Regions from separate parts of the Streptomyces chartreusis genome, predicted to be linked through region 2. Evidence: riboswitches for the same ligand, from Rfam matches in the RefSeq annotation. Region 2 holds a riboswitch; each other region holds the start of a gene.
What was found. A riboswitch is a leader RNA that binds a small molecule or an ion and turns the genes downstream of it on or off. The one in region 2 is predicted to bind cyclic di-AMP.
Positions count from the first base shown of each region.

Region 1: linked by a shared signal. The riboswitch ahead of CP983_RS11370 (M23 family metallopeptidase) and the one ahead of CP983_RS22650 (M23 family metallopeptidase) in region 2 are both predicted to bind cyclic di-AMP.
Region 3: linked by a shared signal. The riboswitch ahead of CP983_RS25710 (transglycosylase family protein) and the one ahead of CP983_RS22650 (M23 family metallopeptidase) in region 2 are both predicted to bind cyclic di-AMP.

Region 1 covers NZ_CP023689.1:2,733,430-2,735,684, reverse strand. Annotated here, with positions in the region: gene CP983_RS11375 (M16 family metallopeptidase) at 1-463, shown strand, start outside; cyclic di-AMP (ydaO/yuaA leader) riboswitch at 677-842, shown strand; gene CP983_RS11370 (M23 family metallopeptidase) at 855-1,640, shown strand; gene CP983_RS11365 (GntR family transcriptional regulator) at 1,829-2,255, shown strand, end outside.
Region 2 covers NZ_CP023689.1:5,182,728-5,184,982, forward strand. Annotated here, with positions in the region: gene CP983_RS22645 (PP2C family protein-serine/threonine phosphatase) at 1-507, shown strand, start outside; cyclic di-AMP (ydaO/yuaA leader) riboswitch at 741-898, shown strand; gene CP983_RS22650 (M23 family metallopeptidase) at 910-1,935, shown strand; gene CP983_RS22655 (PrsW family intramembrane metalloprotease) at 2,061-2,255, opposite strand, start outside.
Region 3 covers NZ_CP023689.1:5,853,049-5,855,303, reverse strand. Annotated here, with positions in the region: gene eno (phosphopyruvate hydratase) at 1-257, opposite strand, end outside; gene CP983_RS25710 (transglycosylase family protein) at 541-1,227, opposite strand; cyclic di-AMP (ydaO/yuaA leader) riboswitch at 1,232-1,431, opposite strand; gene CP983_RS25705 (transglycosylase family protein) at 1,640-2,255, opposite strand, start outside.

The sequences.
Region 1 (2,255 bases), 2.4 Mb from region 2:
CACCTACGGTGTGCGGGCCTTCGGTCAGGTCCTGCGCTCCGCCCCGGAGGGCACGGGCGCGGCGATGCTCGCCATCAGCGGCTCCGTCGACACCCCGAACACCGGTCCGGCCCTGGACGACCTCTGGAAGGTCCTGCGGGGTGTCGCGGCCGAGGGGCTCACCGACGCCGAGCGGGACTTCGCCGTGCAGAACCTCGTCGGGGTGGCGCCGCTGAAGTACGAGACCGCGGCGTCCGTGGCGAACACGCTGGCCGACCAGGTCGAGCAGCACCTGCCCGACGACTACCAGGCGACGCTGTACCAGCAGCTGGCCGCGACCGGCACGGTCGAGGCCACCGCGGCGGCCGTGAGTGCCTTCCCGGTGGACCGTCTGGTGACGATCCTCGTCGGCGACGCGGCCGAGATCCGGGAGCCCGTCGAGGCCCTCGGCATCGGCGAAGTCAAGGTCGTGGCGGCCGAGTAGAGGACGGGCTCGCGCCGTCCGGCGCCACGCGCGTGCAGAGGCCCTGGTGACCCTTGAGTCACCAGGGCCCCCTTATGCCCGAATTGAGGGAGAGGTTGCCTGTCTGGTCTGTGGGATGCGCTACAAAAGCCGCGATCCGTTTGGGGATTGAAAGACGCCGCGTTTAGCGTCTTCCGGGCTGTCCGTCAGGCAGTGCGCCGCGCCCGCGGCACCGGACAGCCATCGCCGAGTCCCCGTAAGGCGCGAGCCTGGGGAGCCGGGGACCCACCCGTAGTCCCTGGGGTGAATCGGACGCCCGCGCGAGTCGCGAGGGGGCCCGTAGGAGACCTTCCTGCTCCGAACCCGTCAGCTAACCCGGTAGGCGAGAGGGAAGGAAAGGACCAGCCACTTCATGGCGTTCACCTGCGCCACGGGGAAGAACCGCCCCACCGGGAAGCACCGTAGGCCCGGCCGGTTCGAGCGCACCACCGCCCGCGCGGCCGGAGTCGCCGCGCTCACCGCCACCGGAGTCGTCGGCACTCTGGCCGCCCCCGCGCTCGCCGCCGAGCCCGCCGCGGAGCAGACCGGCCTCATACCCGTCATCTCCGTCGAGAACTCCATCGCGGCCCAGATCGACGCCCAGGCCATCGCCCAGGAGCGGGCCGCCGCGGAGGCCGCCGCCGCGAAGAAGGCCGCTCAGGAGGCCGCCCGCGAGAAGGCGGCCGCGAAGGCGAAGGCGGAGCGTGAGGCCAAGGAACGCGCCGCCCGCGAGGCCGAGCGCAAGCGCCTGCTGTCGTACGTCTCCCCGATCGCCGGCTCGTACGTCTCCACCGGCTACAAGTCCGGCGGCGCCGTCTGGTCCTCCGGCAGCCACACCGGCGTCGACTTCCACGCCGCCAGCGGCACCTCCGTCCACGCGGTCGGCTCCGGCACCGTCGTCGAGGCCGGCTGGGGCGGGGCGTACGGCAACAACATCGTGATCAAGATGAACGACGGCACGTACACGCAGTACGGCCACCTGTCGTCCATCGGCGTCTCGGTCGGCCAGACCGTCACCCCCGGCCAGCAGATAGGCCTGTCCGGCGCCACCGGCAACGTCACCGGGCCGCACCTGCACTTCGAGGCCCGCACGACGCCGGAGTACGGCTCCGACATCGACCCCGTCGCCTATCTGCGCGGGCACGGCGTGAACGTCTGACGCCACCGCCGCGCACCCTCGAAGCCCCGGCTCCCCGAGCCGGGGCTTTCGTTGTTTCCGGACGTTACGCTGACCAAAAAATATCCATGGATTCCGGCTCGCCGTCGGAAATTCCGGCCGATTGCAATAGAGTCCTCGAGAACACGTCATTCGTCGACGTTTCACGGGGATTAAGGCGGAGGTCGGTCATGCGTATTCCGGCGCACTCGGTGTGCACGGCGATCCGGGACGACATCGTCGCCGGTGTCTACGAGCGCGGCAGCCGGCTCACCGAGGAACTGCTCGCCCGCCGCTACGGCGTCTCCCGTGTCCCCGTGCGCGAGGCCCTGCGCACCCTGGAGGCGGAGGGCTTCGTGGTGACCCGGCGCCACGCGGGCGCGTGCGTCGCCGAACCGACCGAGCAGGAGGCCGCCGACCTGCTGGAGATGCGCGGCCTGCTGGAACCCCTGGGCGCCTCCCGGGCCGCCCAGCGGCGCACCGAGGCCCATCTGAAGGTCCTGCGCGGCCTGGTCAGGCTGGGGCAGGAGCGGGCCAGGCGCGGGAACAGCGACGATCTGCGCTCCCTGGGCAGCTGGTTCCACGAGACGCTCGCCCAGTCCACCGGCAGCCCCGCCC
Region 2 (2,255 bases):
GCGGAGCAGGAGGTCACGCTGGAGGCGGTCGCGCAGAGGCTGGAGCGGGCGCTGGCGCGCGAGCGCACCCGGAGCGAGGGGATCGAGGCCCGCGAGGGGTTCACCACCGTCGTGCTCGCCGAACTGCCGCACGGCGACGCCGTCGTGCGCCTGGTCAACCGCGGGCATCCCGCACCGCTGCTGCTGTACGCCGACGGCACCATACGCCCGCTGCCCGCCACCGAGCCCGCCCTGCCGCTCGGCATGGGCGAGCTCGGCACCTGGCCCGACCGGGCCGACGAGGCCGGCTTCCCGGGCGGGGCCACGCTGCTGCTGTACACCGACGGGCTGTCCGAGGCGCGGGACGCCGGCGGGCGGTTCTACGACCCCGGGACGGGCCTCGCGGGACGCGCGGAGGTGCTGCGCGAACCGGGTGCGTTGCTCGGTGTGCTTTCGGTGGAGGTGCGACGTCACTCCGGTGGAGGGATGGCGGACGACATGGCGCTCATCGCCGTGCGCCGACCCTGATCGTCGTCACCGGGGGTGATCGGACGACAGCCCTCCGCATAACAACTGACACACCGTCAATACCTATGTGGCCTCTGAGGTTTGGCCAACTCGCCCGATTTAGGCCGCTCGTGACCCGTAAGTCCGGGCGAAAATCGTTAATGATCAAGAGGAACAGCTTGGAATCCGCACCTCGCGTCTATTAACGTTCGATAACGCAGCGCGGTCGTCCCAGCCGTCACAAGAGGCGGCTCCGTGCGCACGCGCCGAGTCCCGCAAGGGAGCCGGGGAACCACCACCCTGGGGTGAATCGCGCGAATATCGCCGGGAAGTCACGGTTGATATACGCGCGTAGGAGACCTTCCTGCTCCGAACCCGTCAGCTAACCCGGTAGGCGAGAAGGAAGGAAAGGAGTACGCCCACGTGGCGTCCAACCGGCCTGCTCCGCAAGCCCCGTTCGTGCCGAGTCAACGCGACACCGACACCTTCGGCTACGACCGTCTCCGCACCGACGAGGGCCCGTTCGAGGAGTGGAACCCGACCGCGGAGTCCATTCGTCCCGTTCGTGGCAGGCACCGCGTCTCCAAGCAGCGTGGCGGGGGACTCGCCCGCAGCTCCACGGTTCTCGGCGTCGGCGTCATAGCCGCCGTCGGCGCGGGCGGCATGGCCAGCGCGAACAGCGGCAAGCCGCCGGTCGCCATCACCATGCCCGACCTGCCGCTGATCTCCGACGACTCCTCCGAGCCCGCCGACGACGCGGCCACCGCGTTCAGCACGATGGGCGAGACCACCGAGCAGACCGCGCAGGGCACCTCGGACGCCGGTGAGGCGCTGCGCAGCCGGATCATCGCCCAGGCCGAGCTCCAGCAGGACCAGATCGACAACAAGGCCGCCGCCGCTGCCGTCGCCGCCGCCCAGAAGGAGGCCGCCGACGCGGCCGCCAAGGCGGAGAAGGAGGCCAAGGCCAAGGCCGCCGCCGCGAAGGCCGCCGCCGAGGAGGAGGCCCGCAAGAAGGCCGAGGCCGAGCGCCTCGCCGAGCTGGCCAAGCAGTACACGCTGCCGACCTCCTCGTACACGATCACCTCGACGTTCGGTCAGGCCGGCGCCTACTGGTCCTCCGGGTACCACACGGGCCTCGACTTCGCCGCCCCCACCGGGACGCTGATCAAGGCGATCCACTCCGGCACGGTCACCTTCGCCGGCTGGGACGGCTCCTACGGCTACAAGACCGAGATCACCCTCGACGACGGCACCGAGCTCTGGTTCGCGCACCAGTCCTCGATCAGCGTCAGCGTGGGCCAGAAGGTCAACACGGGCGACGTCATCGGCCGCGTCGGCGCCACGGGCAACGTCACCGGTGCCCACCTCCACCTCGAGGTGCACCCCGGCGGCAGCACCAGCGGCATCGACCCGATGGCCTGGCTCCAGGGCAAGGGCCTCACCCCCTGACCCACCCCCGAGACGGGTATCGCGTCTGATCCCCGGCGGTCCTGGCGACGACCCCCCGACGCCAGGACCGCCGGTTTTCGGCATGTCCGAAAGAGTCCGTCAACGCCCCCGGTACGCCGGCCCGGTCACGTCCGGTACGGGTTGTACGCGGGGTACGGCGCCGGGCCGTACATCGGCCCCTCGACCTGGCCGTAGGACTGCCAGTAGACCGGCATCGGCGCCACGTGCGGGTGGCCGTAACCGTGCTCGTGCCCCCGCCAGGACTGTGCGGCGGCCGCGTGCTCCAGGGCAGGGCGGGCGAACTCCCGGCGGTGCCACAG
Region 3 (2,255 bases), 670 kb from region 2:
GCGTCGTAGCCGACCAGCTCCGGGCCGATCTGCTCGATGACGGCGAGGACGGCCTTCTCGACACCCTTGCCCTGGTAGCGGTTCGGGTCACCGTCGCGGAGCTCGATGGCTTCGAAGGCACCCGTCGAGGCGCCGGACGGAACGGCGGCACGACCCGTGCTGCCGTCGTCGAGGCCGACCTCGACCTCGACCGTGGGATTGCCTCGGGAGTCCAGGATTTCCCGGGCTACGACGACGTCGATGGACGGCACGAGCATCTCCTTCATGGGATGTGACGCGGGTACGCAGTCCGCGGTGGGTACTGCGAGACGAGCCTAACCGGCTCCGGGCATCAGACCAGCGGTCGACCGCCCCGTGGACAGAACCGAGAGTAAATTGTTTCCGAACGGAACAAAGACACGGTACAAAAAACCCCGCCCCGGTGCGTACGGGGGAAGACGCACCGAGGCGGGGAGCATGGGGACGGGGGTGACCCTCACGACGCCCTCACTATGAGGTCCACGTATGTGAAGGCGCCGTGGTTCAGCTGTCGCCCGTCTGTTACTTCAGGTGCAGCTGCTGACCGGGGTAGATCAGGTTGGCGTCCTCGACGATGTCCTTGTTCAGCTTGAAGAGCTTCTCCCAGCCGCCCTTGACGTCGTGCTCGGCCGCGATCGAGCTGAGGGTGTCACCCTTGGCGACCTTGTACTCGCCGTCGCCCTTCTTGACCTTCTTGCCGGTCGGGGTGGTGACGGTCTTGGTGCTCTTCTTGGCGGCCGGGCGGTCGGCGGAGCGGGAGGCCGACTGCTGCTCGGAGGAGCGCGTGGTGGACTCGGTGCTCTGCGAGGAGCCGGCGGAGGAGCCGTTGTACGCGGCGCTCGACAGGCCGGTGCCGCAGTTCGGCCAGGCACCCTTGCCCTGGCCCGCGAGGACCTTCTCGCCTATCGCGATCTGCTGGGCCTTGGTGGCCTGGTCGGCGGTGGCGGCGTACTGGGTGCCGCCGTACGCGGCCCAGGTGGAGGCGGAGAACTGCAGACCGCCGTAGTAGCCGTTGCCGGTGTTGATCGACCAGTTGCCGCCGGCCTCGCACTGGGCGACGGCGTCCCACTCGGAGGCGGTGGCGGCGGAGGCGCTGCCCGCGGCCATCAGCGGGGCGGCGACGGCGGCGGCACCGGTGACGCCGACGACGGCGATGGCGCGAGCGGCCTTGGACGGACGACGGTGCTTGCCCTTGCTGGAAAACAGCATGGTTGGATCCCCTCACCGACGCCTACGAGGTGAGCTGTCGGGTTCGGGCCGGTTGAGTTGCCCGGCCGCGCAGGTGCACCTTTCGGCTCCCGCTGCGCGACTTCACCCCGAGCCGGTTCCGGCGGCGCGGCCCCGAAGGACCTCAACTGCCGGACCCGGCGCAAACCTTGGGTCCCCCGCTCCTGCCTACGGCGCTTGACGCGACGACTGTTCCCGTACGGCCGCCGGCAGGATTCGGCGTGACGGCTGTAGGGGCCCGCTCTGGTGGCGAGCGGTCACGACCGTAGACACGCGATTCGCGGAATTACAAAGACGATCAGGGCTTCTGAGATCTATCTCTCACTACTTTCAAAACGGACATTCAACGCGAAACGTGACGTGAACTGCCGTTGTTTTTCGCCCTGTTCGCCCGTTATTCGACGGGGACGTCCAGCGTCTGACCGGGAGCGATGTGGTCAGCTTCGGCACCGATGGCCTGCTCGTTCGCCCGGTACAGCGCGCGCCATCCGCCGTCGAGGTCAAGGGAGTCGGCGATGGAGGCGAGCGTGTCGCCCTCGCGGACCTTGTACGAGGCGTGGCGCCCGGCGGACTTGGTGCTCGCCTCGCCGGCGCCGCTCTCTTCGGCGCTGGGGCCGCGGTGCTTTCCGGTGCCGCTCGTCACCTCTTCGACCGCACCCTTGGCCTCGCCGTCGACCGAACCGGTGTCGACGAGGCTCCAGGAACCGGCATCCTGTGACCAGTTGTCCTGATTGTCCGCCTCAGGCGCCTCGGCGGGCGAGCCCTCCGGCGACTGAGACGCCGTCGCCTCGGGCGACGCATCGGACTTCGAGGACTTGTCGGACTTCGACGATGAAGACGGAGAAGAAGAGGACTTCCCGGGCGATTCGGACGAATCATCCGGAGTGCCGCTCGCCGACTGCGAGGGATCACCGGACGGCGTGGACGCCTCCGAGGAACCGTCGGAGTCGGAACCCTCTGACGAATCAGATGAATTCGACGAGCCGGACGAGTTGGACGAATCGAGCAAT